3 regions of the Streptomyces sp. NPDC045470 genome follow, and region 3 is predicted to be linked to each of the others. Evidence: riboswitches for the same ligand, from Rfam matches in the RefSeq annotation. Region 3 holds a riboswitch; each other region holds the start of a gene.

What was found. A riboswitch is a leader RNA that binds a small molecule or an ion and turns the genes downstream of it on or off. The one in region 3 is predicted to bind cyclic di-AMP.
Positions count from the first base shown of each region.
Region 1: linked by a shared signal. The riboswitch ahead of AB0A97_RS30410 (peptidoglycan DD-metalloendopeptidase family protein) and the one ahead of AB0A97_RS16895 (transglycosylase family protein) in region 3 are both predicted to bind cyclic di-AMP.
Region 2: linked by a shared signal. The riboswitch ahead of AB0A97_RS36460 (C40 family peptidase) and the one ahead of AB0A97_RS16895 (transglycosylase family protein) in region 3 are both predicted to bind cyclic di-AMP.

Region 1 is NZ_JBEZAN010000014.1:125,738-135,716, reverse strand. Features, by position in the region: gene AB0A97_RS30435 (nucleotide pyrophosphatase/phosphodiesterase family protein) at 1-124, opposite strand, end outside; gene AB0A97_RS30430 (DUF5998 family protein) at 124-711, opposite strand; gene AB0A97_RS30425 (GNAT family N-acetyltransferase) at 802-3,804, opposite strand; gene AB0A97_RS30420 (HPr family phosphocarrier protein) at 4,189-4,470, shown strand; gene AB0A97_RS30415 (GntR family transcriptional regulator) at 4,830-5,522, opposite strand; gene AB0A97_RS30410 (peptidoglycan DD-metalloendopeptidase family protein) at 5,752-6,549, opposite strand; cyclic di-AMP (ydaO/yuaA leader) riboswitch at 6,563-6,717, opposite strand; gene AB0A97_RS30405 (pitrilysin family protein) at 7,072-8,439, opposite strand; gene AB0A97_RS30400 (pitrilysin family protein) at 8,460-9,797, opposite strand.
Region 2 is NZ_JBEZAN010000023.1:37,990-47,968, forward strand. Features, by position in the region: gene AB0A97_RS36450 (ATP-dependent Clp protease proteolytic subunit) at 269-904, shown strand; gene AB0A97_RS36455 (hypothetical protein) at 912-1,217, shown strand; cyclic di-AMP (ydaO/yuaA leader) riboswitch at 1,689-1,853, shown strand; gene AB0A97_RS36460 (C40 family peptidase) at 1,857-2,330, shown strand; gene AB0A97_RS36465 (DUF6328 family protein) at 2,463-3,071, shown strand; gene AB0A97_RS36470 (hypothetical protein) at 3,249-3,851, shown strand; gene AB0A97_RS36475 (ATP-binding protein) at 3,879-4,307, opposite strand; gene AB0A97_RS36480 (helix-turn-helix transcriptional regulator) at 4,618-5,511, shown strand; gene AB0A97_RS36485 (DUF397 domain-containing protein) at 5,521-5,772, shown strand; gene AB0A97_RS36490 (8-amino-7-oxononanoate synthase) at 5,796-7,052, opposite strand; gene bioB (biotin synthase BioB) at 7,199-8,506, shown strand; gene AB0A97_RS36500 (adenosylmethionine--8-amino-7-oxononanoate transaminase) at 8,499-9,809, shown strand; gene bioD (dethiobiotin synthase) at 9,908-9,979, shown strand, end outside.
Region 3 is NZ_JBEZAN010000004.1:564,160-574,138, forward strand. Features, by position in the region: gene AB0A97_RS16860 (SurA N-terminal domain-containing protein) at 1-462, shown strand, start outside; gene AB0A97_RS16865 (nucleoside triphosphate pyrophosphohydrolase) at 526-1,536, shown strand; gene AB0A97_RS16870 (MFS transporter) at 1,482-2,747, opposite strand; gene AB0A97_RS16875 (LysR family transcriptional regulator) at 2,909-3,871, shown strand; gene AB0A97_RS16880 (DUF6479 family protein) at 3,980-4,378, shown strand; gene AB0A97_RS16885 (cytochrome P450) at 4,496-5,761, shown strand; gene AB0A97_RS16890 (transglycosylase family protein) at 5,985-6,998, shown strand; cyclic di-AMP (ydaO/yuaA leader) riboswitch at 7,209-7,421, shown strand; gene AB0A97_RS16895 (transglycosylase family protein) at 7,423-8,121, shown strand; gene eno (phosphopyruvate hydratase) at 8,560-9,846, shown strand.

The sequences.
Region 1 (9,979 bases), on a different contig from region 3:
GGCCCTGGCCCGCGGTGACGGTGGGCAGCAGGTCGGCGAGCGAGCCGGTGCCGTAGCGGGGCACCGGCGCGCCGGCCAGGTCGAGGGGTTCCGGTTCCGGCCAGGCGGGGGCGGCGTACGCCATCAGCGGGTGGTGGCCGCGGTGGCTTCGGACAGGGCCTGCGCGAAGGCGAGGGTCTGCCGCACGGTGTCCGGGCCGTCGCCGGCCTCGCTGACCCGCAGCGACAGGTCGTCGGCCGTCGACGAGCCCGTGTAGCCGTGATCGGCTTCGCAGTTGGGGTCGCCGCAGGTGGCAGGCTCCAGGTCCAGGCGGGCGACCGCACCCCAGCCGATGGTCAGGACGACCTCGCGGGGCAGCCGGCCCGGAGTGTACGACTCGGGGTTGGCGACCACCCGGCTGAGGACGACGGAGGAGATCCGGCCCAGCTTCACGGACTCGGTCGAGGTCGTCGCGTACGGCGACGGGGAGGTGTCGTCGGCGGACTGCTCGTCGGTGTGGCTGACGATGAAGCGGGTGCCCGTCAGAACCAGGACCGTCACATGGCGGCGGACCTCGTTGGCGTCGAAGGTCGTCTCCTGGTGGACCAAGTACGACACCACCGGCTCGCCGCCGACCGCGGCCTGCACCGCCTCGGCCACCAGGGCCGGGTAATAGCCGCTGCGCTCGATCGCCGCGCGCAGCCCTTGGGTCGTCGTACCGGTCTTAGCCATGCGGCCATCTTACGGGGCGTACCGGCCGGGGCGGGTCCGAGAGGCCGCGTCCGGGCCCGGGACCCCCGGCAGGGGTTTCCGTACCGGCGCTCAGTAGGCGGGCATCCGGCGCGGGCCCAGGTCGGTGGTGGCCGGCGGGCGGGCCAGGCGGACCGTGGCGTCCAGCACGGCCAGGCCGTGCGCGGCGACGACGACCGGCTCCAGGTCGACGCCGACGACCTCGGGGTGGTCGTCGACCAGCCGGGAGACCCGCAGCAGCAGGTCCTCCAGGGCGGCGGTGTCCACGGGCTGGCTGCCGCGCCAGCCGAACAGCAGCGGAGCCGTGCGGATGGACCGTATCTGTTCGGCGACGTCGCGGTCGGTCGCGGGGATGAGGCGGTGCGCCGTGTCGCCGAGCAGTTGGGAAGGGGCGCCGGCCAGGCCGAAGGACAGGACGGCGCCGGCGGCCGGGTCGATGGCGGCGCGGACGACCGTGTCGACGCCGCGCGGCACCATCGGCTGGACGACCGGGCGCAGCTCCTCGGGCTTGCCGAGGAAGTCGGTCAGCTCGGCGTAGGCGCGGCGCAGCTCCGCCTCGCCGGTCAGGTCGAGGCGGACGCCGCCGAGGTCGGGGCGGTGCCGCAGGTGCGGTGCGGTGGTCTTCAGGGCGACCGGGTAGCCCAGGCGGGCGGCGGCCCGTACGGCGGTGTCCGGGTCGGGGGCCGGATGGGCCGGGCGCACGGGGATGCCGTACCGGGCCAGCAGGGCGTGGGCGTCCTCGGCCGGCAGGGGGACGGAGCGGGTGATGTCGGCGTGCCGGGACAGTTCGTCGAGCAGCCGGTCGATGTCGGCGCCGGCGGCGGCCTCCTCGATGTCCTCGTACTCGGGCACCCGGCCCGGGTCGGCGGCGTCCCGGCGCCATTTCGCGTAGCGCACCGCCTGGGCGAGCGACCGGACGGCGCGCTCGGCGGCGGGGAAGGCGGGGATGAGGGGAGCAGTCGGAGGGCTGGGGGACGCGCTGCCGTCCGGGGTGCCGGAGGGGGCGGTGCCGGTGGGCGTGCTGCCGTCCGGAGTGCCGGTGGGGGCCGTGGCGGGGGCCAGTGGGGCTTCGGTGGCGTCCTCGGGGGGCGCGGGGGCGTGCGGGCGGGTCGAGGCGCCGCCGGGAGACGGCGAGGCGTCGTGGGAGGGCTGCGGGACGTTCCGGGACGGCGTCAGGGCGTCGCCGGACGGCGGCGGGGCCGCCAGCGCGTCGGCGAGGGCGTCCATGGCCAGGTGTACGACGGTGACCGGCTTGGCGGGCGCGGCGGACGAGGCCGCTTCGCGCAGCGCCGCGGCGAGGTCCGCGCCCTCGCCCGGGGAGGCCACGCCCTCCTCCCCCACCCAGGGAATGGCCGTGACGACGACGGCGTCGCAGAGCCCGTTGGCCAGGGCGGCGGACAGCGCCGTACGGAAGTCCTCGGGGGTGGCCGCGGCGGCGAGGACGTGCGGACGCAGCGGGCGCAGTCCTTCGGTGAGGCAGGCGTCGTACGTCAGCAGGGCCAGGGACTCGCTGTTGCCCAGAATGGCGACGCGCGGGCCGTCCGGCAGCGGCTGGGAGGCGAGCAGCAGCCCGGCGTCGATCAGCTCGGTGACCGTGTCGACCCGGATCACGCCGGCCTGGCGCATCAGGGCGGAGACCGTGCTGTCGGGGATGCGGACCGTGGGGACGGTGTGGCCGAGCGGCGCGGTGCCGGTGTGGCGGGCGCCCTTGGCGACGACGACGGGCTTGACGGCGGCCGTACGGCGGGCGAGTCGCATGAATTTGCGCGGGTCGCCGATGGACTCCAGGTAGAGGATCGCGACGTCGGTGGCGGGGTCGTCGTACCAGTACTGGAGCAGGTCGTTGCCGGAGAGGTCGGCGCGGTTGCCGGCCGACAGGAAGGTGGAGATACCGGCGATCGAGCCGTCGCCGGGGCCGCGCCGGTGCAGGCCGCTGAGCAGGGCGATGCCGATCGCACCGGACTGTGTGAACAGGCCGATGCGCCCGGCGCCGGGCATCTGGGGGGCGAGCGAGGCGTTCAGCCGGACGTCCGGCGCGGTGTTGACCAGGCCGAAGGCGTTCGGCCCGATCAGCCGCATGCCGTACGAGCGGGCCTGGCGCAGCAGGGCGCGCTGCCGCTCGCGCCCCTCGGGGCCGGACTCGGCGTACCCGGAGGAGAGGATCACCAGGCCGCGTACGCCGTGCTCGCCGCAGTCGCGGACCACGTCGGGGACCTGGGCGGCGGGGACGGCGAGCACCGCGAGATCCACGGGCTCGGGGATCTCGGGCACCGAGCGGTGACCCGGCACCCCTTCGGGGTCGAGGAGGGCGCCGCCCTCGGGGAAGGCGTGGTTGACCGCGTACACCCGGCCCGGATAGCCGGAGTCGAGGAGATTGCGCAGGACGGAGCGGCCGACGCCGCCGGGGGCGCGGCCGGTGCCGATGACGGCGACCGAGCCGGGCGCCAGCAGGCGCTGCACGGAACGGGCCTCGGCGCGCTGCTCGCGGCCGCGCATGACGGCCATGGACTGCTCGGTGGGCTCCAGGTCGAACTCCAGGCGCACCACGCCGTCTTCGAAGGTGCGCTGCTGGGTGTACCCGGCGTCCGTGAAGACCTTGATCATTTTGGTGTTGGCGGGCAGCACCTCGGCCGCGAACCGACGGATGCCGCGCTCCCGGGCGACTGCGGCGATGTGCTCCAGGAGGGCGGAGGCCACCCCGCGGCCCTGGTGGGCGTCCTGCACCAGGAAGGCGACCTCGGCCTGGTCGGCGCCCGGTTCCTTGGCGGGGCGGCCACGGTCGTCGATGCGGTCGTAGCGGACCGTGGCGATGAACTCGCCGCCCACGGTGGCGGCCAGGCCCACCCGGTCGACGTAGTCGTGGTGGGTGAAGCGGTGCACGTCGCGGTCGGACAGGCGCGGGTAGGGCGCGAAGAAGCGGTAGTACTTCGACTCGTCCGAGACCTGTTCGTAGAACGAGACCAGGCGCTGCGCGTCGTCGGGGGCGATGGGACGGATGCGCGCGGTGCCGCCGTCGCGCAGCACGACATCGGCTTCCCAGTGGGCCGGGTAGACGCTGTCCGACGGGCTCTGCATGGGGGACAGCGTACGACCCGCCACCGACAACCGGCTCGGTGTGCGGGCCCGTGCGGGCCGGGGCAGGCTGGGCCGGGGCGGTCGGTCCCGGACGGAGGGGGCCGGGCGGGTCCGGGCGGTGGGCCCGGTCGGCGGGTCCGGACGGTGGGCGGGTCCGGACGGTGGGCAGGTCCAGACGGTGGGCAGGTCCAGACGGTGGGCCCGGAGGTCCCGGACGGCGTGGTCCCGGATGGCGGACGGTACGGGCGTACGCCGACGACCCGCCGGTAGCGTGCCTCCGGCCTGCGAAAAGCGCCGCCTACGGCGCCGCCGCGGGCTGCCGGAGCACTCCCGGCGACATGAGACACTGGTCTAGACAACCGTTACGACTTGAAGGGCAACACCATGGCTGAGCGCCGCGTCAATGTCGGTTGGGCCGAGGGTCTGCACGCCCGCCCCGCCTCGATCTTCGTCCGTGCGGCCACCGCCGCCGGGGTTCCCGTGACGATCGCGAAGGCCGACGGCAACCCGGTCAACGCGGCCTCCATGCTGGCCGTGCTGGGCCTGGGCGCCCAGGGTGGCGAGGAGATCGTGCTGGCCTCCGACGCCGAGGGCGCCGACGCCGCGCTCGACCGCCTCGCGAAGCTGGTCGCCGAGGGCCTTGAGGAGCTCCCGGAGACCGTCTGAACCGCTTCGCGGGTCACTGTGTTCGCGGCTCCGCCGCGGTAGCCGGGTCACCGGCGCCGGGGCGGGGCCGTTTTTCGTGCGGTGCCGTACGCCGCGACCGGCAGGCGGCGACCGGGAAAATTCGCGCGCCATCGCTCCAGGGCATGCCATCACTAAGGGATACGCCGAGCAATCCCCCTCCGCGTCGCCATCCCGATCCCTCTGGGGTTCTTCCGCTCCCCCTGCGCACTCCTCGCGGCAATCAACCCGCGCCTGACGGGATTCCCGCTTTCCCGCGCTTTTCGCAGCCCGCAGCGCCGCATCGAAACCCGCGCCATTCCTCCGGCGAAATCCCCTACCGCTTGTATACGGCCCGCCCGTTAATTCCGTTCGCGCGCCGTGTTTACGGGCTGTTTCGAACTCCTCACCGTCGGCCCGGGGACCACCGGACGCAGCCGGTACGCCGGGCGCGAGCGCTCGATGTGCGCCGCCATCAGGGCGCGGGCCCGCTCGGCGTCCCCGCGGCTCACCGCGTCCAGCACCGCCCCGTGCTCCTCCCAGGAGCGCTCGTCGCGGGCCGGGAGGTCGACCACGTACATCCAGTCGATCTTGCGTCGTACCTGGGTGAGCAGCGCCGCCAGGCCCGTGCTGCCGGATGCCTGGGCGAGCGTCTCGTGGAACCAGCCGTCGAGTTGGCGCAGCTCGGCGCGGTGACCGTGCCGGGTCCGCTCACGGCCCAGCCGCACGACGCCGCGCAGCACCTTGAGATGGGCCGCGGTGCGGCGGGTGGCGGCGCGGGCGGCGCCGAGCGGCTCCAGCAGCGCCCGGATGTCCAGGGCGTCGGCCGCTTCCCGTTCGGTCGGCTCGGCCACGCAGGCACCCGCGTGGTGCCGGATGACGACGAAGCCCTCCGACTGCAACGTACGCAACGCCTCTCGCACGGGAACGCGGGAGACCCCGTAACGACCGGCCAGCATTTCCTCGATCAGGCGGCTGCCCGGCGGGAGAACGCCGGATACGATGTCGCCGCGGATCGCCGTGCACACCACGTGCGCGGAAAGGGGACCTCGCATCGCCTGCGCCTCCACCGTAATCCGCTGGGAACTTCCGGAATTGCCGCCGGACGGCGACTTTCGAGTGACTCTATGCGACAGGAACCGGATATCCGACGGCCATGGCACATTCATGGATATTTTTTGGCCAGGTGCCGCGCAGGCGGAAACGCAGATGCCCCGGCCACGAGGGCCGGGGCATCATACGGGGGACGGGTGCGACGGGAGTGACGAGCGGGACGGATGTCCGTCAGACGTTCACGCCGTGCGAGCGCAGGTAGGCGACCGGGTCCATGTCCGAGCCGTACTCCGCCGAGGTGCGGGCCTCGAAGTGCAGGTGCGCGCCGGTGGTGTTGCCGGTGTTTCCCGACAGGGCGATCTGCTGGCCCGGGGTGACGGTCTGGCCGACCGAGACGTTGATCGACGACAGATGGCCGTACTGGGTGTAGGTGCCGTCGTTCATCTTGATGACGACGTTGTTCCCGTACGCGCCGCCCCAGCCGGCCTCGACAACGGTGCCCGAGCCGACGGCGTGGACGGTGGTGCCGGAGGAGGCGTGGAAGTCGATGCCGGTGTGGCTGCCGGAGGACCACAGGCCGCTGGACGCCTTGTAGCTGGTGGAGACGTAGGAACCGTCGACGGGCGCGACGTACATGAGCAGGCGCTTGCGCTCGGCCTCGCGGGCGGCGCGCTCCTTGGCCTCGCGCTCCTTCTTGGCCTCGGCCTCGGCCTGGCGCTTGGCCTCCTCGGCCTGCTTGCGCGCCTCGGCCTCGGCCTTGGCCTGCGCGGCGGCGGCCTCGGCGGCCTCCTGCTGCGCGTCGGCCTGCGCCTCGATCTGCTCGGCGAGCTCGTCACCGAGGACGACGGCGTGGTGGAGGCCGGTGTCGTGGTTGCTCGCGTCGTCCGGGTTGCCGACCGCCAGGGCCGGGGAGGCGACGGAGGCGATGACGCCGGACGCGGCGAGCGTGGCTATGCCGGCGAGGTTACGGGTCGTCCGCGCGCTGCGGCTCGGACCACGGTGCTTCCCGGTGGCACGGGTGAACGCCATGGGCTGGCTGTGTCCTTTCCTTCCCTCTCGCCTACCGGGTTAGCTGACGGGTTCGGAGCAGGAAGGTCTCCTACGGGCACCTCCGGGAAGGCGTCCGATTCACCCCAGGGGACATGGGTCCCCGGCTCCCCTGGCTCGCGCCGTACGGGGACTCGGCGATGACTGTCCGTGCCGCGGTTGCGGCGGTGATCCTGCGGACAGCCGGATCGACGCTAAACGCGGCAACTTTCAATCGGCAAACAGAACCCCGATTTTGTGCCGTACGCCACACGGGCACCCTGCAACCACCCCCAACAATTGGGACATAAAGAAGATCCAGTGGCGCCTGCGCACCACTGGATCCCCTATGTGACCGTTCGTCACACGCCCGGGTCACGGGCCGTCAGCCACCGCCGGCCCTCACCGGCAGCCGTCGGCCACCACCGGACGGAGGCTGTCCGCCCCGCGCCGAAGACGTGCCGGTGTGACGCGTCGGCGTGACGTGCCGAAGTGACGTGCGGCGTGACGTGCCGGTGACGCTCCTCAGCCCTTGACGACCGTCACCTCTCCGATGCCGAGCGCCTTGACGGGCTCCTCGATCTCGGCGGCGTCACCCACCAGGACCGTCACCAGCCGGTCGACCGGGAAGGCGTTGACGGCCGCGGCGGTCGCCTCGACCGTGCCGGTCCGCGCCAGCCGCTCGTACAGCCGGGCCTGGTAGTCGTCCGGAAGCTGCTGCTCGACCTGGTCCGCGAGGGTGCCTGCGACGGCCGCCGCGGTCTCGTACTTCAGCGGCGCGACCCCGACGAGGTTCTGTACGGCCACGTCGCGCTCGGCGTCCGTCAGGCCCTCCACCGCGAGGGTGCGCAGCACCTTCCAGAGGTCGTCCAGCGCCGGACCGGTGGAGGCGGTGTCCACCGAGCCGCTGATGGCGAGCATCGCGGCGCCGTCGCCGTCGGCCGAGGAGCGCAGCACCTGCCCGAAGGAACGCACCCCGTAGGTGTAGCCCTTCTCCTCGCGCAGCACCCGGTCCAGGCGGGAGGTGAGGGTGCCGCCCAGGCAGTACGTGCCGAGCACCTGCGCGGGCCAGACGCGGTCGTGCCGGTCGGCGCCGATCCGGCCGATCAGCAGCTGGGTCTGGACGGCGCCGGGGCGGTCGACGATCACGACACGGCCGGTGTCGTCGGCGGTGATCGGGCTGGCCTTCACCGGTTCGGCGGGCGACCCCGTCCAGGCGCCGAGGGTCTCCGTGAGGGCCGCGTCCAGGTCGACGCCGGTGAAGTCGCCGACGACGACGGCGGTGGCCGTGGCGGGGCGTACATGGGCCTCGTAGAAGGCGCGCACGGCCGCCGCGTCGATCCGGGTGACGGTCTCCTCGGTGCCCTGGCGCGGCCGCGACATCCGGGAGTCGGCCGGGAACAGCTCCTTGGACAGGGCCATCGCGGCGCGCCGGGCCGGGTTGGCCAGCTCGTGCGGGATCTCGTCGAGGCGGTTGTGCACCAGGCGCTCGACCTCGCCGTCCGGGAAGGCGGGGGCGCGCAGGGCGTCGGCGAGCAGGCCGAGGGCCTTGTCCAGCCGGGAGGCCGGGACCTCCAGGGACACCCGGACGCCGGGGTGGTCGGCGTGCGCGTCCAGAGTGGCGCCGCAGCGCTCCAGCTCGGCGGCGAACTCCTCGGCGTCGTGTTTGTCGGTGCCCTCGGACAGGGCGCGCGCCATGATCGTGGCGACGCCGTCCAGGCCCGCCGGCTCGGCCTCCAGGGGCGCGACGATGTCGACCTCGACGGCGACGACCTGCTGGCCGGGGCGGTGGCTGCGCAGGACCGTGAGGCCGTTGGGGAGCTGTCCGCGCTCGGGGGCCGGGAAGGCCCACGGCTTGGGGTCGCCGCCGGCCGGCTGCGGGTGGAAGGTCATCGTGCTGCTGACGGCGTCACTCACTGGGCCGCCTCCTCGTCGTTGTCCTCGGCGGCGGTCGGCTCGGTCGGCTCGTACACGAGCACCGCGCGGTTGTCGGGGCGCAGCCGGGCCTTGGCGACCTCCTGCACCTCCTGCGGGGTGATCTCCAGGACGCGCCGCACGGCGGTCAGGGCGAGCTGCGGGTCGCCGAACAGGACCGCGAACCGGCACAGTTCGTCGGCGCGCCCGGCGGCCGTGGCGAGGCGGTCCAGCCACTCACGCTCCAGCTGGGCCTGCGCGCGCTCCATCTCCTCGGGGCTCGGCCCCTCGTCCGCGAAGCGGGCCAGCTCCTCGTCCACGGCCCTCTCGATCTCCGGCACCTCGACGCCGCCGGAGGTCTTCACGTCCAGCCAGCCCAGCGAGGGGGCGCCGGCCAGCCGGAGCAGGCCGAAGCCCGCCGCCACGGCCGTACGGTCACGGCGCACCAGGCGGTTGTACAGCCGCGAGGACTCGCCGCCGCCGAGCACCGTCAGCGCCAGGTCGGCCGCGTCGGCCTCACGGGTGCCGTCGTGCGGCAGGCGGTAGGCGGCCATCAGGGCACGGGAGGGCACGTCCTCCTCGACGACCTCGCGCAGCTCCTTGCCGATGACCTCCGGGAGGGAGCCGTCACGCGGCGGCTGCTTGCCCTCGTGGCCGGGGATGGAGCCGAAGTACTTCTCCACCCAGGCGAGGGTCTGCTCGGGGTCGATGTCGCCGACGATCGACAGCACCGCGTTGTTGGGCGCGTAGTACGTACGGAAGAAGGCCCGCGCGTCCTCCAGGGAGGCGGCGTCCAGGTCGGCCATCGAACCGATGGGCGTGTGGTGGTACGGGTGTCCCTCCGGATAGGCCATGGCCGTCAGCTTCTCGAAGGCCGTGCCGTAGGGGACGTTGTCGTAGCGCTGCCGGCGCTCGTTCTTGACGACGTCGCGCTGGTTCTCCAGGGACTCCTCGTCGAGCGCCGTCAGCAGGGAGCCCATGCGGTCGGCCTCCAGCCACAGCGCGAGCTCCAGCTGGTGGGCGGGCATGGTCTCGAAGTAGTTGGTGCGCTCGAAGCTGGTGGTGCCGTTGAGGGAGCCGCCGGCGCCCTGGACCAGTTCGAAGTGACCGTTGCCCGAGACCTGGGCGGAGCCCTGGAACATGAGGTGCTCGAAGAGGTGGGCCAGGCCCGTACGCCCCTTGACCTCGTGGCGCGAGCCGACGTCGTACCAGAGGCAGACCGCGGCGACCGGGGTCAGGTGGTCTTCGGAGAGCACCACACGCAGGCCGTTGGCCAGCCGGTGCTCGGTCGCTGTCAGGCCGCCGGAGCCGGCTTGTTCTGTGGCCGTGTGACCCATGGGCATGTACGTCCCTTCGATCCGCTTGCGAGAAAGTTCTGTCACTGTATGCAAGCGTGCCGAGCTATGGCGAAGTTCCCGGCCGGGCTGCCTCGTACGAGCGGACTTCGCGGTGACCTCGTCCGGGGCCCTGGGGAGGGTCGCGGTCGGCGTTGTCAGTGGGGCGGGCCACAATGGTCCGC
Region 2 (9,979 bases), on a different contig from region 3:
CGGGCCGATACCGGAGCGCCCGGGGAACTTCGGCCGGAACGCTGCACCGGCGGCGCGCCCCCGGGCGCGCCCCGGAGACGCGGCCTTACGTCCTGTCACCTTGCGGGTCCGCGGGGGTATCTGACGCCTCATGGGGTTTTCGCTCTCAGCGAGCGACCCGATCCGTACCCACCGAAGGCATTGCTTTCACCCGGCGGAACGTGCTCCCATCTAGCCCTACGTACGTCCTGTACATTTTTTACAGACGCTCAGGGAAGAGGAGCTCCCCATGAACGGCCCCCAGGCCCGATACGTCCTCCCGGAGTTCACCGAACGCACCTCCTACGGGGCCCGGACCATGGACCCGTACTCCAAGCTGCTCGGCGAGCGGATCGTCTTCCTGGGCACCCCGGTCGACGACGCCGCGGCCAACGACGTGATCGCCCAGCTCATGCACCTGGATCACGATGCGCCCGACCGGGACATCTCGCTCTACATCAACTCCCCCGGCGGCTCGTTCACCGCGATGTCCGCGATCTACGACACGATGCAGTTCGTCGGCTGCGACGTCGAGACGGTCTGCCTGGGCCAGGCCGCCTCCGTCGCCGCGGTCCTGCTGGCGGCCGGCGCGCCCGGCAAGCGCCTCGCCCTGCCGGGCGCCCGTGTCCTCGTCCACCAGCCCTCGTTCGACGAGCCGGTGCAGGGGCAGGCCGACGACCTCCGCATCCAGGCGGACGAACTGCTGCGCACCCGGGCGCTGCTGGAGGAACTGCTCGTACGGCACACCGGCCAGTCCCCCGAGCGGATCACCGAAGACCTCGAACGCGAGAAGGTCTTCAGCGCCGAGGCCGCCATGGAGTACGGCCTCATCGACGGGCTGACCCGCAGCCGCAAGCAGCACCCCGCGACACCGGGCGCGAGGTGAGCCCGGTATGTGGCCACCCGAACTGCCGCCGCTGCCCGCGCTGACGCGCGCCGAGGGCGAGGTCGTCGACAGTTACCTGGCGGTCCTGGACCTGCTGGGCCGCATCAACCCCGCCCGCGGCACGGACACGTACGGCAGCCTCCGTGCCGCACAGGCCCTGGTCGGCAAGACCACCGCACTGCGGGACGCGTTGGCGCTGATGCACGACCGGGGCGAGAGCGAACTGCACGCGGGAACCCTGGCGCAGGCCCTGCGCGTACTGGACGGCGAGCGCCGCGCGCGGCTGATCTCCGTACCTCCGCCGCGAAGTTGACGCGCCGTGCCCCCGCCCGGGCGGGGGCACGAGTGCTCTCCCCTCGCACCTCCGGCGCACCAGCACCCCCACCCGCCCCGCGCGACACGCGCCGGGCAAGGGTGACAGGGCGGCCAGGAGGTGCCGGAGCACCGCAAGGGCCCACCCGTTCGGCGACACGAAGCCCGATCGGGCTCGCCCGAACGGCGTAGCCACGGGGCCGCGTGCTGCGCCACACGGCTTGCGCGGCGTACGTACGTGTCGCCCGGAACGTGACGTTCCGGGGCTGGTACGCGGGTCCTCACCCGTCGCGGGCCTCCCACGGAACGACGCCCGTCCACCCGAATGGCGCAGGCGTGACCAACGTCACATACAGCCGTTTCTGCTCGGAATCCGGGCGTGAGGTGCGCAACGATCGCTTCGACGACAAGCCCCCGCCACAGCGGTGGGGCGGTCCGGGCGGACGCCCAATCCTGCCGCCGTACCGGATGTCTGGTCGATGCGCCTGGACCGGCAGGAGCGGAGGACCCGAGCACGACGGGACCGCCGGCCACCACGGCCGGACGGCCCCTTGGGGTGAAGTCGTCGACACGACCGGGCATCTTCGCCTGCCCGAACCCGACAGGCACTCCTTCGCAGGCGGCTGACGAAGGGTTGCGCATGACTGCGCGTACCACCGCTTCCCCTCTGCTGGCGCGGGCCGGAGTGATCTCCTTCATCGCCCTCGCCACGGTCGGCGGGACACTGGTCGTACCAGGAGCCACCGAGGACGCGGCCGCCGCGTCCACCTCGGCCTCGGCACTGCGGATCGCCGCTTCCAAGAAGGGGGCGCCCTACAAGTTCGGAGCCAGCGGTCCACACCGTTTCGACTGCTCAGGGCTGACGCTGTACTCGTTCAAGCGGGCCGGGAAGCGGCTGCCGCGCACCGCGGCGGCCCAGTACAACCGCACCCGGCACCTGTCGGCGTCCTCGCGCCGCGCCGGTGACCTGGTCTTCTTCCACTCCCGCCGGGGCATCTACCACGTGGGCATCTACGCGGGGAAGGGCAAGATCTGGCACGCGCCCAAGCCCGGCACCGTGGTGCGGCTGGAACGCATCTGGTCACGCAGCGTCTCGTACGGGCGGGTGCGCTGACCGCGCGCGAGGGGCCCCCGTGCGGCCACGAGCCCCGCACCGTCCGCGCGCGGGCGCGAACGCGGGCGCGAACTCGCGCACACGCGTGCGCCTTCGAGGAGTGATCAACGCGTCGGCGGATACCCGCACGCAATGGCCCCCCTCACCGACGACCACCGCGACGAACTGCCAGGCCACCCCGAACTGCCGGGAACGAGCGAAACGTCCGAGCCGCCCCGGCCGCGCGGTTCCGCCCGGTACACCGGGTACGCGGACCGCAACGAGACGCCTCTGGAACGCTACGACCGCAACTTCGGCGAACTGCTCCAGGAGCTGCGCGTCCTGCAGACCGGTGTGCAGATCCTGTTCGCCTTCCTGCTCACCCTGGCGTTCACCCCGCGATTTGTGTCCCTGGACACCACGCAACGCGGCTTCTACGTGGGCACGTTACTGCTGGCGGTACTGGCGACGCTGCTGCTCACCGCGCCCGCCGCGGTGCACCGGGTGCTGTTCCGGCGGCGCGCGAAGGGGCTGATCGTGGAGGTCTCCGCGCGGCTGACGGCAGCCGGGATGGCGGTCCTCGCACTGGCGCTGGCCGGTGCCGTGCTCCTCGTCGTCGACGTCGTACTGGGGCGCGGGGCGGGGGTGGTGGCGGGTTCGGTGACGCTGGTGACGTGCGGCGGCCTGTGGGCACTGCTGCCCCGCGTACTGGGTCACCGGAACGGGCACCTCAAGCCGCCGGATCGCGACGCGTCCTCCTGAACACCGGGAGGCCCGGGGGTGGCCTCCCGGTGCGGCGCTCCGGGGGCGGCGCCGTCGGGATCTTTTGTGACCTGGTCGTCCTTGCTTTGACGACGGAGAACCGATGGAGTCTCCTCAGCACGTGAGGAGACCCATGCACAGGCACCTGCCCCAGCACACGCACACCAGGACCGACTCGTGAACCTGCGCGGACTTCTGCGCCGCCGCTCCCCCGCCACCCCCTGCCCGGCCTGCGGCAGCACGGACGTGCTGTGGGAGGACGAGGGTGTCTACGGCGCCGGCGAACTGCTGTGGTGGTGCGCCGCCTGCCTGCATCAGTGGCACCCCGGCGACCTCGGCGCCGGGGCGGGCGGGGGTTCGGTGGCTACCCCTGGCCCGGCCGCCCCCATGGGCACGATCATCCCCGCGGGACCGCAGGCCCCCGCGACCGCAGGCCCGGCATCCCCCGCCAACGGCGCAGTATCGGTACCTCCCCCGACCCCCGCAGCACCGGCACCTCCCACGCCTCCCGCAGCATCCCTGCCCCCGGCCGTCCCGCCGCCGCCGCTCCAGCCGCCACCGAACGCCCCTGGCCCGGCCACCGTCGCCGAACGCGTGATGCACGCCGCGGGGCTGACCCCGCTGGGCCCCTGTCCCGGCGCCTACGAGCCGTGGCCGTGCCACTGTGCCCGCTGCGGCCGTACGACCAGCCCCACCTACCGGCAGGTGCGGGACGAGGGCGTGGGCTGCGCCTGCAGTACGGGCCGCCGCCGCAGACCGCGCTTCCTCACCAAGCCCTGACGAACCCGACGCCGACCGATTCCTTCTTCAGGGCAGGAACGGCTTCCACGGCAACGTGAGCCAAACGGTCTTCCCCCCGGCCGCGGTGGGTTCGACCGTCACCTGCCCACCGGACTCGGCGGCGAGGAAGCGGACGATCACCATGCCCCGGCCGTTGTCCTGCTGCACGGCGGCCGGCAGCCGTTTCGGCCAGCGCGGATGATCGTCGGTGACGCCGATCCACAGCCGCTCGTCGCGGTCCAGCCGGACGTCGACGGTGAAGGCCGGTGACTGCCCGAACGTGTGCTGCACGGCGTTGGTGGCGAGTTCGGAGACGATCAGCCGTACGGTGTCGGCCGGCTCCGTCCCGTCCGGCAGGCCCCATTCGGCCAGGACGTCCATGACGTACCTGCGGGCCTCCGCCACCGACACCGGTGCGCTGGGCAGAGTGAGTGAGGATTCCTGGTGGTCTGCCATCGCGACGCCGTCCCTTTCCCACCGAGGCTCGACTCCGGCCCGCCGCCGGAGGAAGCCGCCATCGCGTGCGGCCTCCCGGGCCCTTTCCGGTCCCTTCGGCTCCGGCCTCGGACTGCTGCTCTGCGCCAGCCTGCCACTCTTGCTGCGACGGTGACGCGTCATCCACCAAGAAGTGCATATATCTGTCGCCCGAAGCGGTGAACTCTGCTACGCGAGACCGTATTTGCGCGGCACACTGTCGGATCGGAACCGGCCATCTGGGAGCGGGCGCATCCGCGGCGCACCCGGGGAGAAGTACGGAGGGAGCGGTATGCGGTACGGGCCCGCGGTGCGCCGCCGCAAGCTGGGCGCGGAATTGCGGCGTCAGCGGACACTGGCCGGATTCACCAGCGGCGAGGCGGCGCGGCTGGTCGGCTGGCACCAGTCCAAGGTCAGCCGCATCGAGACCGGGCGCAGCGGTGCCCGGCCGGCCGACGTCGAACTGCTGCTGGACGCGTACGGCGTGCGGGACACCGAGCTGCGCGCGCTGCTGGCGGCGCTGTGCGGGAACGGCGGACAGGACGGCGACGGCGACAGCGGGCGGCACGGCTGGTGGCACACCTATCGCGACCTGCTGCCGCCGGAGTACCGGGACTTCATCAGTCTGGAGTACGGGGCGTCCCGGGCGCGCACGCTGGAGACGACGGTGGTGCCGGGCCTGCTGCAGACGCCGGATTATGCGCGGGCGGTGACCCGCGCCACGCTGTCGGACCTGCCGGCGCAGCAGGTCGAGGAGCTGGTGGAGGTGCGCGTCGCCCGCCAGGAGGTGCTGCGCGGTGAGCGGCCGCTGGAGTTGTGCGCGGTGCTGGACGAGGCGGTACTGCGCCGGGAGGTCGGCCCGCCCGGGGTGATGGCCGCGCAGCTCCGGCACATTCTGGACGTGGGGCAATTGCCGCATGTGCGACTCCAGGTACTGCCCTTCGCATCCGGTGTGCACATCGGCATCACCGGCCCTTTCGTTATCTTCTCATTTCCGCTCACTTCTGACTTAGATGTGGTTGTTCTCGACCATTTGACGAGTAGCCTCTACTTGGAGCAGAAAGCAGACCTCAGGGCGTACAGCGATGCGTTCGACATGCTGCGGGGGCGCGCCCTCTCGTGCGACAAGTCAGCGCAATTCATCGCCCGGATCGCCGAGACCTCATGGGCCGGCTCCGGCGTCTGAGGAGGCACCATGTCACTTCCACCCGGGCACGACCCGGTCCGCACCGTGCCGCGCGGCGCGCTATGGCGACGCAGCAGCCACAGCACCGCGATGAACAACTGCGTCGAAACGGCACGCGTCGGCTCCGGCCTGCTCGCCGTACGCGACTCCAAGAACACCGCGGGCCCGGCGCTGCTGTTCACCACGGCGGCCTGGAGGTCCTTCGTCGACGGACTGGCCGACAGCGGCTTCGCCAAGGTCGGACGAGCCGGACCCGAATGACCCGCCCCAGCCGGTGACCGACCCTAGCCGGTGGCCGGCGCCGTCCGTACGACGGTCCGGACCGCTTCCCTCGCCTGCCGGGGGGACAGGTCGGCGCGGGCGGTCAGGCGCAGCCGGGAGATGCCGTCGGGTACGGACGGCGGCCGGAAGCAGCCGACCACGAGGCCCGCGTCCCGGCAGTCGGCGGCCCACCGGACGGCCAGTTCCGGCGAGGGCGCCCGTACGGACACCACCGCGGCGTCCGGGCGGACGACCGTCAGCCCCGCGGCGCTGAGCCGCTGGTGCAGTTCCGCCGCCACCGCGCGGACCTGGGTGGCGCGTTCCGGCTCGCGCCGCAGCAGGCGCAGCGCCGTCCGGGCGCCGCCGGCCGCCGCCGGGGCGAGGCCGGTGTCGAAGATGAACGTCCGTGCGGTGTTGACCAGGTGCTCGATCACCCGGGCCGGGCCGAGGACCACACCTCCCTGGCTGCCGAGCGACTTCGACAGGGTGGCGGTGGCGACCACGTCCGGGTCCCCGGCCAGCCCGGCCGCGTGCACCGCGCCGCGCCCTCCGTCGCCGAGGACGCCCAGCCCGTGCGCGTCGTCGACGAGCAGGGCCGCGCCGTGCGCACGGCAGGCGTCGGCGAGGGACCGCAGGGGCGCGGCGTCACCGTCCACGGAGAAGACGGAGTCGGTGACGGCGAGCGCCGGGCCGGCGTGCCCGTCCAGGGACTTGCGTACCGCGTCCGGTTCGGAGTGCGGGACCACGACGGTCCTGGCCCTGGCGAGCCGGCAGCCGTCGATGAGCGACGCGTGGTTGCCCGCGTCCGAGACGATCAGGCCGCCCGGGCCGCCGAGCGCGGTGACGGCGGCGAGGTTGGCCGCGTAGCCGGAGGACAGCACCAGGGCGGCCTCGAAGCCGCAGAACTCGGCGAGTTCGGCCTCCAGCCGGGCGTGCAGCTCGGTGCTGCCGGACACCAGCCGGGAACCGGTGGCGCCGGCGCCCCAGCGGTGCGCGGCCTGCGCGGCACCGCGGGTGACCTCGGGGTGCCGGGCCAGGCCGAGGTAGTCGTTGCTCGCCAGGTCCAGCAGCGGCGACTCGACGGGCCGGGGCCGCAGCGTACGGACGAGTCCCGCCCGGCGGCGCTGTTCGCGGGCCGCATCGATCCAGCCGAAAGCGGCGGTGCGCGCGTCGGCGCCCGGCCCGGAGCCGCGCCCCGGTGCGGGTGTCCCGGCGGGCCCGTCGTGGGGCGGCGCCGGCACGTCGCGGAGCAGGGGCGGCGCGGGGTCGTCCTGATGCATCAGCTTCCTTGGTGTTTGTGGGCTGTCGATAGACGTTAGCGGTCGTTACACCGTCCTACGGTGTGGCCATGCACACACCCCGGATCGGCGCCCTTGTTGGGTTCCTCCATGGTCGCGGGCCGTGGGCGTACGCCAGGATCGTCGCCATGGATCTGCTGACAACGCTGGTGGACAAGGGGCTGCGGCGCGAAACGCCGACCCGCGAAGAGGCGCTCGCCGTGCTGGCGACGTCCGACGACGACCTGCTCGACGTGGTGGCCGCGGCCGGAAAGGTACGCCGCCGGTGGTTCGGGCGGCGGGTGAAGCTGAACTATCTGGTCAACCTGAAGTCGGGGCTGTGCCCCGAGGACTGCTCGTACTGTTCCCAGCGGCTCGGTTCCAAGGCCGAGATCCTCAAGTACACCTGGCTCAAGCCGGAACAGGCGTCCGAGGCGGCCGCGGCCGGGGTGGCCGGCGGCGCCAAGCGGGTCTGCATCGTGGCCAGCGGCCGCGGGCCGACGGACCGGGACGTGGACCGGGTGTCGCAGACCATCGCCGCCATCAAGAAGCAGAACGAGGGCGTCGAGGTGTGCGCGTGCCTCGGCCTGCTCTCGGACGGCCAGGCGGCCCGGCTGCGGGCCGCGGGCGCGGACGCCTACAACCACAACCTCAACACCTCCGAGGCCACCTACGGGGACATCACCACCACCCACACCTACGCCGACCGGGTCGAAACGGTCCAACAGGCACAGGCGGCGGGGCTGTCCGCCTGCTCCGGTCTGATCGCGGGCATGGGCGAGAGCGACGCGGACCTGGTCGACGTGGTCTTCGCGCTGCGCGCGCTGGACCCCGACTCGGTGCCGGTGAACTTCCTGATCCCCTTCGAGGGCACCCCACTGGCCAAGGAGTGGAACCTCACGCCCCAGCGCGCGCTGCGCATCCTGGCGATGGTCCGCTTCGTCTGCCCGGACGTGGAGGTACGGCTGGCCGGCGGGCGCGAGGTGCACCTGCGGTCGATGCAGCCGCTGGCGCTGCACCTGGCCAACTCCATCTTCCTCGGTGACTATCTGACCAGCGAGGGCCAGGCGGGCAAGGACGACCTGGCGATGATCGCCGACGCGGGCTTCGAGGTGGAGGGTACGGACACCACCACGCTGCCGGAGCACCGCGCGGGGGCGCTCACGGGCGGCGGTTGCGGCGGCCACGGAGGGGGCGGCTGCGGGCCGTGCGGGGACGGCGACGCGGCGGCGGAACCGGCCGAGCGGGCCGGTGCGGACGCCGGGACCGCCCCGTCGCAGCCCGAAGAGGCGCGGGCCGAAGGGGCACAGGCCGTAGAGGCACGGACCGAGGAGGCACCGGCCGGCGTCCCCTCCGCCGCTCCCGCCACGGCTGCCGCCCCGGCCGGTGAGGCCCGTACGGACCTGGTCTCCGTACGCCGTCGCGGCGCGGGTACGGAGCTGCCGCCGAATGCCTGAGGCCGCGCAGCTCTCCGTCCCCGAACTGCTGGCCCTCGACCGGCAGCACGTCTGGCACCCGTACGGCCCGATGCCCGGCCGGGACGATCCGCTGGTCGTCGCGTCGGCATCCGGCGTACGACTGCGGCTGGCCGAACCGGTCGAAGGCCGGACCGAATTGGTCGACGGAATGTCGTCCTGGTGGTCGGCGGTGCACGGTTATCACCACCCCGTGCTCAACGAGGCCGCCCGCGGCCAGTTGGACCGGATGAGCCATGTGATGTTCGGCGGGCTCACCCACGAGCCGGCCGTCCGGCTCGCCGCCCGGCTGGCGGAGATCACCCCGGACGGCCTGGAGCACGTCTTCCTCGCCGACTCCGGCTCGGTGTCGGTCGAGGTCGCCGTGAAGATGTGCCTCCAGTACTGGCGCTCGGTCGGAAAACCGCGCAAACAGCGGCTGATGACCTGGCGCGGCGGCTACCACGGCGACACCTGGCAGCCGATGTCGGTGTGCGACCCGGACGGCGGGATGCACGAGCTCTGGCAGGGTGCCCTGCCCCGGCAGTTGTTCGCGGACGCGCCGCCTCCGGGGTTCGACGCCCCGCCGGACCCCGCGTACGAGACGCACCTGCGCGAGCTGGTCGCACGGCACGCCGGCGAACTGGCGGCGGTCGTCGTGGAGCCGGTGGTCCAGGGAGCGGGCGGCATGGTCTTCCACTCCCCCGGCTACCTGCGGGTGCTCCGCGAGGCGTGCGACGAGCACGGCGTCCTGCTGGTCTTCGACGAGATCGCCACCGGCTTCGGCCGTACGGGATCACTGTTCGCCGCCGGGCACGCGGGCGTCACACCGGATGTGATGTGCGTCGGCAAGGCCCTGACCGGCGGGTACATGACCATGGCGGCGACCTTGTGCACGCCGGCCGTGGCGGACGGGATCTCCCGGGGCGAGGTGCCGGTGCTCGCGCACGGGCCGACCTTCATGGGCAATCCGCTGGCCGCCGCTGTCGCCAACGCCTCGCTGGACCTGCTGCTGTCCCAGGACTGGGCACAGGAGGTCAAGCGGATCGAGGCCGGACTGCGGGACGGCCTCGCCGACGCCACCGCCGTCGAAGGGGTGCGGGACGTACGGGTCCTGGGCGCGATCGGTGTCCTTCAGCTCGACCGTGAGGTGGACATGGCGGCCGCCACACGCGCGGCCGTACGGGAGGGCGTGTGGCTGCGCCCGTTCCGCGACCTCGTGTACGCGATGCCGCCGTACATCACCGGGGACGAGGACGTGGCACGGATCTGCGCCGCGATGCGCGCGGTGGCGCGCGAAGGCTGAGCGGCCCCGGCTCGGCCCCGTATCCCTCAGGCCCCGGGGGGCTCCGTACGCGGAGCCCCCCGGGATGGCAACCATGCTCTACGACAGGAGAACCCGACGTGTCGGTGCTGTTCGTGACCGGAACGTGCACAGAGATCGGCAAGACCGTGACCACGGCGGCCCTCGCCGCG
Region 3 (9,979 bases):
TCCCCGCAGGCCGCCCAACTGGTGGAGAACACCGGGAAACTGAGCCCGGCCACCCTCAACGGCATGATCTTCGACCGGGTGCTGGAGCGCGGAGCGAAGGACGCCGGGGTCACCGTCTCCCGGCGGGACGTGCAGCAGTGGCGCGCGGCTGCCGAGCGCAGCGCGGGGGGCGCGGACCGGCTCAAGGAGATGTGGCTCCAGCAGGCCATCGCGCCCGGCGAGATCGACGCGGTGGTCCGCAACCAGCTGCTGCTGGACGGCGTCGCCAAGAGCATCGGCGCCGACCGGGGGCAGCCGCGGGGCCAGCAGCGGCTCGCCGAGTCGCTCGCCGAGACGTCCCGGAAGATGCGCATCGACGTCAATCCGCGCTACGGGAAGTGGGACGACAGTCAGGTCGTCCTCGGCGGGACGAAGGAGCCGTGGGTCAAGGACGTGACGGGCGCGGGGCCGCAGCAGACCTGAGAGCCCGGGTCATGACCCGGCCGGGGGCGGAGCGCGTACGAGGTCGTGCGTTACGTTCGTCGGGTGAACGCTGACGCCACCGACGCCCCCGGCACTCCGCAGGCCCCGGCCCCCGGCCGCCTGGTCCTGCTCACGACCAGCCACCGGGTCGCGCCCGGCCTGCTGTCCTGGCCCGCGTGGCAGACGCTGCGCGCCGCCGGCCTCGTGCTGTGCGCCGACGCCGCCCACCCGCAGTTGCCGTATCTGCGCGAGGCGGGCGTCGCGGTCGGTACGGAGGTGCCGGGCGCCCGTGAGCTGGTGGAGTTCTGCCGGGCCGGGAACCGTACGGCGGTCGTGATCACCTCGGCCGACGGTGACTCGGAGCTGACCGACGGCCTGGCCCGGATGGCGGGCTCCGGCCGGGAGACCATGCCGGACCTGGAGCTGCTGCCGGGCTCGTACGACCTGCCGGGCGCCCGCCTGCTCGACCTCGTCCAGGTCATGGACCGGATCCGCCGGGGCTGCCCGTGGAGCGCGGTGCGCACCCACCAGGACCTGGCGAAGTACGGCATCGAGGAGATGTACGAGCTGGTCGAGGCCATCGAGGACGGCGACCGGGAGGCGGTGCGCGAGGAGCTGGGCGATGTGCTCCTCCAGGTCGTCTTCCACGCCCGGATCGCGCAGGACGACCCGGACGAGCCGTTCTCCGTCGACGACGTGGCGGGCACGATCGTGGAGAAGCTGATCCACCGCCATCCGCACATCTTCGGCGAGGACGAGGCGCACACCCCCGAGGACGTCAAGGAGCACTGGACGCGGACGAAGGCGGCCGAGAAGCAGCGCGCCTCGGTCACCGAGGGCATCCCGCTCGGCCAGCCCGCCCTGGCGCTGGCCGGCAAGCTGGCCTCGCGGGCGCGTGCGGCCGGTATCGACGCCCTCCCGGCGGGCGAGGGCATCGGGTACGAGCTGCTCGCTCTCGCCGTACGGGCCGAGGCTGCCGGCACGGACCCCGAGACCGCGCTGCGCGCCGCCGCCCGCGCCTACCGGGACGTGATCCGCTCCGCCGAGGAGGCTGCCTCCGGCGCCGGGGACTGAGCCCTGGACCGGGCGCCCCGGTTCCGCAGCCGATCGGCCGTCCAGACGGCGGCCACGGCCGCGCTCACCGCCGCGCCCACGCCGCACACCCCGGCCCAGCCGGCCGCGCCCCATACCGCCGAGGTGAGCGCCGAGCCGGCCGCGCCGCCGACGAAGTAGCTGGTCATGTAGGCGGAGTTGAGGCGGTTACGGGCCTCCGGGCGCACCGCGTAGACCAGGTTCTGGTTGCTGATGTGCACCGCCTGCACCGCCGCGTCCAGGACGACCACCCCGGCCAGCAGGGCCACCAGCGACCAGGCACCGCCCGCGCCCCCGGCCGCCAGCAGCGCCCAGGAACCGAGCAGCAGGAACGCGCCCGCGCCGGTGACCCGGTGGGCCAGCCCCCGGTCGGCCAGCCGGCCGGCGGCCGAGGCGGACAGCGACCCGGCCGCGCCCACCAGGCCCAGCAGCCCGATCGCCGTCTCCGACCAGCCGTAGGAGGGGCCGGACATCAAGAAGGCCATCGCCGTCCACAGCACACTGAACGCGGCGAAGGACAGCGCGCCGAGCGCGGCCCGCCGGCGCAGCACCGGTTCCTGCCCGAAGAGGGCGAGCGTGGAGCGGATCAGCGCGGGGTAGCGCAGTCCGGCGCCGGTGTGCAGCGCGGGCAGCCGCAGCCGCAGCAGTACGGCCATCAGCAGCATCAGGCCCGCGTTGACCCAGTAGACGGTGCGCCAGCCGCCGAGGTCGGCCAGCAGCCCGCTGGCCGTACGGGCCAGCAGGATGCCCAGCAGCAGCCCGGTCATGACGGTGCCGACCGTACGGCCGCGTTCGGCGGGCGGGGCGAGGGAGGCCGCGTACGGGACGACCACCTGGGCGGCGACGGAGGTCAGACCGGTGAGGGCGGTGCCGACCAACAACAGCGTCCCGTTGGGGGCGCTCGCCGTCACGGTCAGGAAGACCGCGGTGGCCGCGGTCAGGCCCACCGCCAGCCGCCGCCGTTCCAGCAGGTCACCGAGCGGCACGAGGAACAGCAGCCCGAGCCCGTAGCCGACCTGCGCGACGGTCACCACCAGCGCGGCGGTGGCCGCCCCCAGGTGGAGGTCGTGTCCTATGACGTCCAGCAGCGGCTGGGCGAAGTAGTTGCCCGCCACCGACAGGCCGGTCGCCACGGACATCAGCAGCAGCGTGCCGCGCCCCAGCCCGGGATGCCCCTCTACCTGGGAAGCCATCGGGTCCCTTTCTCCATGACGCGTCACCCGTTCGGTGGTGCTCGGACCCTCAGCCTCCGCCGCGCCGGACGATGAGTCCAACACATAGTTTTCATCGCATCCATCGCGAAACACGATGGATGCGCTCCGCCGGCCGTTCCCGGCTGGCTACGCTCCCCGCCATGGAGCTGCAACAGATGCGGTACGTGGTCGCGGTCGCCGAGACCGGCGGCTTCACCCGCGCCGCCGAACGCTGCCACGTCGCGCAGTCCGCGCTCAGCCACCAGATCGCCCGCCTGGAGAAGGAGCTGGGCGCCCGGCTCTTCCACCGGACGAGCCGCAGCGTGCGGCTGACGGCCGCGGGGGAGGCGTTCGTGCCGGCCGCCCGGCAGGCGCTGGAGGCGGCCGAGCGGGCCCGCGCCGAGGTGGAGGCGGCAGTCGGCGAGGTACGCGGCCGGTTGGCAGTGGGGGCGATCTCCACCGTCGCGGCCGTCGACCTGGCCCGCGAGCTGGGCGCCTACCGCGCCCGCTACCCGCAGGTGCGCATCAGCCTGCGCACGGAGATGAGCGAGCAGCTCATCGACCAGGTCCGGCAGGGCTCGCTGGACGTCGCCTTCGTCGGCCTGGTGCCCGGCGCCCGCAGTCCGGGCGTACGGGAGCGGGCCCTGGCCCACGGCGAGCTGGTCGCCGTCGTACCGCCGGACCACCCGCTGGCGGGCCGGGAGTGGACGGACCTGCGGCGGCTGGCCGAGGAGACCTTCGTGGACTTCACGGCCGGGTCGGCGGCGCGCCGCCAGCGGGACGAGGCGTTCCGCGCGGCGGGCCTGACGACCGAGGTGGCCTTCGAGGTGACCACCGTGGAGTTCCTGGCCAAGCTGGTCCGCGCCGGGCTCGGCATCGGCATGGTGCCGCTGGCGTTCGCCGCGGAACTGACCGGGCTGAGCGTGGTGCGCGTCCCCGACGCGCCCGCCCGGGTCGAACGCGTCGTCTGGAGCGCCCGCGGGCCCTCCCCGGCGGCCGCGGCCTTCCTCGACGCGCTGGGCGTGGACCCTTCCGAGCCGGACCCGGGCCCTGCCGTACGCGGGCCGGACCCGGACCCCGTCGTACGCCGGCCGGACCCGGGATCGGCCGTACGGGGGACATGAGCCCGTACCCCGAGCCGGTGACCAGGGCGTTCGCACGGGTGGCGGCCTCCGGGGCGGGCGCCGTGGCCGCCCGCGCATCGTCCCCGCCCACCCGGGTACCCGGGTCCAATGGCAGCAACGATCGCTTCGACCACACCGGCCCAGGACGTGACCTCCGTCCAGCAGGCCGTGGACTTCACGCGGGACATGGTCGTCGGCACCGGTCCGCTGATCGCCGGGATCGTCATCGTCGCGGGGCTGATCCTCGCCGTGGTCTACGGCAGGCGCCGCCGGGACCGTGAGCCCGACCCGCCCGAGCCGGAGACCCAGCCGACACCGCCCAAGAACCCGACCGGGTACGAGAGCGAGCTGCGCGACCCGAACGAGGTGCCGCGCGACGGCGACCACCGGCTGACCCCGCACGAACTGCCGGACTACGGCAACGCCCCCACCCGGCACGGCGACGACCAGGACCGGGAGCGCAAGCGCTGGCAGGACGGGCACAGCGGGTCCTTCGGCGGGGGTTAACGTCGAGGGGTGCGCCCGCAGACCCCTCTCCCCGCCGAATCTCCCGCCGACCCCGCTGCCGGTCTCCCCGCCGGCGAGCGGCCCGCCGACCCCTCCGGGGCCGGGCCCGCCTGCCCCGTGACCGGCCCCGCGGCCGCCCCCGCCTGCCCGGAACTGTTCACCTGGGAGTTCGCCTCCGACCCGTACCCGGCGTACGCCTGGCTGCGCGAGCACGCGCCCGTACACCGGACACGGCTGCCCAGCGGCGTCGAGGCCTGGCTGGTGACCCGGTACACGGACGCGCGGCAGGCGCTCGCCGACACCCGGCTGTCGAAGAACCCGGTGCACCACAGCGAGGCCGCGCACGGCAAGGGCAAGGTCGGCATCCCCGGCGAACGCGGCGCGAACCTGATGACCCATCTGCTCAACATCGACCCGCCGGACCACACCCGGCTGCGCCGGCTGGTCTCCAAGGCGTTCACCCCGCGCCGCATCGCCCGGTTCGCGCCGCGCGTACAGGAACTGACCGACGCGTTCATCGACTCCTTCGCGGAGCGCGGCGAGGCCGACCTCATCCACGAGTTCGCCTTCCCGCTGCCCATCTACGCCATCTGCGACCTGCTCGGCGTCCCGCGCGAGGACCAGGACGACTTCCGCGACTGGGCCGGGATGATGATCCGGCACGGCGGCGGGCCGCGCGGCGGCGTCGCCCGGTCGGTGAAGAAGATGCGCGGCTACCTCGCCGAGCTGATCCACCGCAAGCGCGAGTCGCTGGGCGACGAAGGCGCCGACGACCTGATCTCCGGCCTGATCCGCGCCTCCGACCACGGCGAGCACCTGACCGAGAACGAGGCCGCCGCGATGGCCTTCATCCTCCTGTTCGCCGGCTTCGAGACCACCGTCAACCTCATCGGCAACGGCGTGTACCAGTTGCTGCGCCACCCCGAGCAGCGGCAGTTGCTCCAGAAGGCCGCCGCCGAGGGCGACGAGGAGCTGCTCGCCACCGGCGTCGAGGAGCTGCTGCGCTACGACGGCCCGGTCGAGCTGGCCACCTGGCGCTTCGCCACCCGGGACCTCACCCTCGGCGGGCAGCGGATCGCCGAGGGCGACCCGGTCCTGGTCGTCCTGGCCGCCGCCGACCGCGACCCCGGGCGTTTCCCGGGGCCGGACGTCCTGGACCTGTCCCGCCGCGACAACCAGCACCTCGGATACGGCCACGGCATCCACTACTGCCTGGGCGCGCCGCTGGCCCGCCTCGAAGGGCAGACCGCGATAGCCACCCTGCTGAACCGGCTGCCGGACCTCCGGCTCGGCGCCGACCCGGACGAACTGCGCTGGCGCGGCGGACTGATCATGCGCGGGCTGCGGGCCCTGCCGGTGGAGTTCACCCCCGTACAGAGATGACGCGGTACCCGTACACGCGGTTCCGCGCACCCGCTGTACATGACATCCCGTCAGGCCGTGACCTGCGCGTGATCTCCGCTACACCGGCTTGTGACGGACGGGCCGTCCCGCTACTTTCAACCGTTTGAAAGGCCGGGGCGGGCGGCGCGGCAGCGCACGGGCCACGCAGCCGACGGTGCCGGCCTCTCGACGACAACTCAACCGCCGCTCGAAAGGCAACCGCATGCGCTCCGGGAACGGCCGTCACCGACGCCCCCGCCAGGCTCCGGCCATCTTCGTCACGGCGGGAGTCGCCGGCGGCGCCCTCGCCATGCCCCTGCTCGCCGCGAGCAGCGCCAACGCCGCCGACGCGGCCACCTGGGACCGCGTCGCGCAGTGCGAGAGCAGCGGGGTGTGGAGCGCCAACGCCGGCAACGGGTTCTACGGCGGGCTCCAGCTCACCCAGGAGATGTGGGACCGCTACGGCGGCCCGTCGTACGCCTCGCGCCCCGACCTGGCCAGCCGGTCGCAGCAGATAGCCGTCGCCGAGTCGATCCTCGCCGCGCGCGGCCCCGACACCTGGCCGAGCTGCGCGGTGAACGCGGGGCTCAAGCAGGGGGGCAGCGGGCCGGACGTCGACCCGGGCGGTACGGCGACGCCGTCCCCGGAGCCCTCCTCGCCGTCCCCGTCCACCCCGCCGCCCTCGTCCGAGCCGTCCAAGCCGTCCAAGCCGTCCGGGACGCCGGGATCCGGCGGTACGCGCACCCCGGAGCCGAAGCCGTCGCCCACCGGTCCGGCCGGCACCCCGGACCCGTCCCGTACGCCGGATCCGTCCGGCACGGGCCGTACGCAGGACCCGTCGCGGCCCACCGGCCCGGCCACCCCGGACGACGGCGCCTCCACGAGCCCCACCGCGCCCCCGTCGCAGGGCAAGCACCGCGGCCGGCCCGCCGAGCAGCCCGGCACGGGTGCGGGTACGGGCGCGGACACGGGTGCCGGCGGGGGCACGGGCTCCGGCGACGCGGGCCGGTCCGGCGGGGGGCACCCCTCGCGGGGCGGCGACGCGCACCGTACGGACCCGGGCGCGCCGGGCGACTACACCGTGCGGCCCGGTGACAACCTGTCAGTCATCGCGGCGGACCGCGGGGTCACCGGGGGCTGGCCGGCGCTCTACGCGGCCAACAAAGGCGTCATCGGGGGCGATCCGGACCTTATCCACCCTGGTCAGCGCCTTGAGCTCGGAGACCAGCAGGGATAGTTCGCAGGTATTTGCCCGCTTTGGTGAAAGTGAGACATGGATCTCGTTCGGGACCGCGGTGACCGTCCCGTCCGTTGTTTCCAAACCTGCGGCGACCTGCGGAAATGTGATGATCCTGTGATGTCTGGGGGTCAACTGGCCTCAGATGTAGGGGTTTGAACCCGCGGGGTGTTCCTGTTTACCGTCTTCATCGCTCGCCAAAGCGGGCCCTTCGATCGCACGCCGAATCCTGCCGGTGGTCGGAGGTCACTCGACGCGAGAGCGCCGAAGGCAGGAGCGGGGGACCCAAGGTAAGCGCCGGCCCCGCCCGCGGAAGCGGGTCCAACCGGCTAGGGGTGAAGCCATGTGTGAAGCACACACGGCCGGGCAACTCACATGGCCCGAACCCGACAGCTCACCTCGCAGGCGTCGGTGAGGAACAACCATGCTGAACACCAAGGGCAAGCACCGTCGTCCCTCCAAGGCCGTCCGCGTCGCCACGCTGGCGGGCGTCGCCGGTGCCGCTGTGGCCGTCCCGCTGATGGGCGCCACCTCTGCCTCCGCCGCGGGCAACAACTGGGACGCCGTCGCCCAGTGCGAGTCCGGTGGCAACTGGTCGATCAACACCGGTAACGGCTACTACGGTGGCCTGCAGTTCTCGAACTCCAGCTGGGCCGCCGCCGGCGGTACCCAGTACGCCCCGCGCGCCGACCAGGCCAGCAAGAGCCAGCAGATCGCCGCGGCCGAGCGCCTGCTCGCCATCCAGGGCCCGGGTGCCTGGACCTGCGCCGGCGGCCACCTCGGCCAGGGCAACGCGAACGCCAAGGCCGACGGCGGCTCGTCGCAGGGCAGCAGCTCGCACAAGTCGTACAAGTCGAAGCGCTCCTACTCCGCCCCGCAGAACACCTCGCGCTCCGAGGCCCGCAAGCAGGGCGAGGAGCTGGCCCGCAAGACCCCGGCCCCGGCCCAGAAGTCCACGCCGAAGTCGAACCCCGAGGGCAACTACACCGTGAAGTCCGGTGACACCCTCGCCAAGATCGCCGCTTCCCACGGCAAGAACTGGAAGTCGGTCTACGCGAACAACAAGTCCGTCATCGGCGGCAACCCCAACCTGATCTTCCCGGGCCAGAAGCTGGCCGTCTGAGCCGGCTCCGGTCCTGAGAGATCCCGGGTGACCGTGGCACTCCGTACGTACGGCGGTACGTACGGGCGGCCCGGCTCCCCGGAAGCCGCTCACCCCGGGAATCCGCTCTTCCCGTGAGACTGCCCCGTCACGGCGCCTGTCCCCCGCAGGCGCCGCGGCGGGGCTTCTCCCGTTCCCCGGCCCCCCGGGCCACGAGCCCCGGCCGGGCCCGTCCAGGACCCGCCCAGGGCCCTGGAGGCCACCGTCCCGGCCGCTCCGCCGGACCCGCCCCGCCCCCGTCCGCCGACTTCTCCCTTCAGCGAACATTGCACCCATACGTCCCGTGAACAGGGCCTTTGTGGGTGTATTCGGCCCGAGGGCCGGGCTGGCGGCGAGCGGAACCCCCGGAGGCCGTTAGGCTCGTGCTGCAGAACTCCAGACACCCATGAAGGAGACAACGTGCCGTCCATCGACGTCGTCGTAGCTCGCGAGATCCTCGACTCGCGAGGCAACCCCACGGTCGAGGTCGAGGTCGGCCTCGACGACGGCAGCACCGGCCGTGCCGCCGTCCCGTCCGGCGCCTCGACCGGCGCCTTCGAGGCCATCGAGCTGCGCGACGGTGACCCGGCCCGCTACCAGGGCAAGGGCGTGGAGAAGGCCGTCCTCGCGGTCATCGAGCAGATCGGCCCGGAGCTCGTCGGCTACGACGCCACCGAGCAGCGCCTGATCGACCAGGCCATGTTCGACCTGGACGCCACCGACAACAAGGGCTCGCTCGGCGCCAACGCCATCCTCGGCGTCTCCCTGGCCGTCGCGCACGCCGCCTCCGAGGCCAGCGACCTGCCGCTGTTCCGCTACCTCGGCGGCCCGAACGCCCACGTGCTGCCGGTCCCGATGATGAACATCCTGAACGGCGGCTCGCACGCCGACTCCAACGTGGACATCCAGGAATTCATGATCGCCCCGATCGGCGCGGAGTCCTTCTCCGAGGCGCTGCGCTGGGGCACCGAGGTCTACCACACCCTCAAGAAGGTCCTGAAGGGCAAGGGCCTGGCCACCGGCCTGGGCGACGAGGGCGGCTTCGCCCCGAACCTGGGCTCCAACCGCGAGGCCCTGGACCTGATCCTCGAAGCGATCAAGGAAGCCGGCTACACCCCCGGCCAGGACATCGCGCTGGCGCTCGACGTCGCCGCCTCCGAGTTCTACAAGGACGGCGTCTACGAGTTCGAGGGCGAGCAGCGCACCGCCGAGCAGATGACCTCGTACTACGAGGAGCTCGTCGCCGCCTACCCGCTGGTCTCCATCGAGGACCCGCTGTTCGAGGACGACTGGGCCGGCTGGAACGTCATCACCGAGCGCCTGGGCTCCAAGGTGCAGCTGGTCGGCGACGACCTGTTCGTCACCAACCCGGAGCGCCTGGCCCGCGGCATCGAGGAGAACTCGGCCAACGCCCTGCTGGTCAAGGTCAACCAGATCGGTTCGCTGACCGAGACCCTGGACGCCGTCGAGCTGGCCCAGCGCAACGGCTTCAAGTGCATGATGTCGCACCGCTCCGGCGAGACCGAGGACGTCACCATCGCCGACCTGGCCGTCGCCACCAACTGCGGCCAGATCAAGACCGGCGCCCCGGCCCGCTCCGAGCGCGTCGCCAAGTACAACCAGCTCCTGCGCATCGAGGAGATCCTCGACGACGCGGCGGTCTACGCCGGCCGCTCCGCCTTCCCGCGGTTCCGCGTCGCGGACTGACCGGCACGAGCGGGGGCTGAAGCCCCGCGGGCCGCGAACGGCCCCGGAAGCCGTGAATACGTACGTCCCCGGCAGCGGTCCCGTACCGTTGCCGGGGACGTACGTGCTGCGGGCCGGGCCGTCCCGGGCCCGG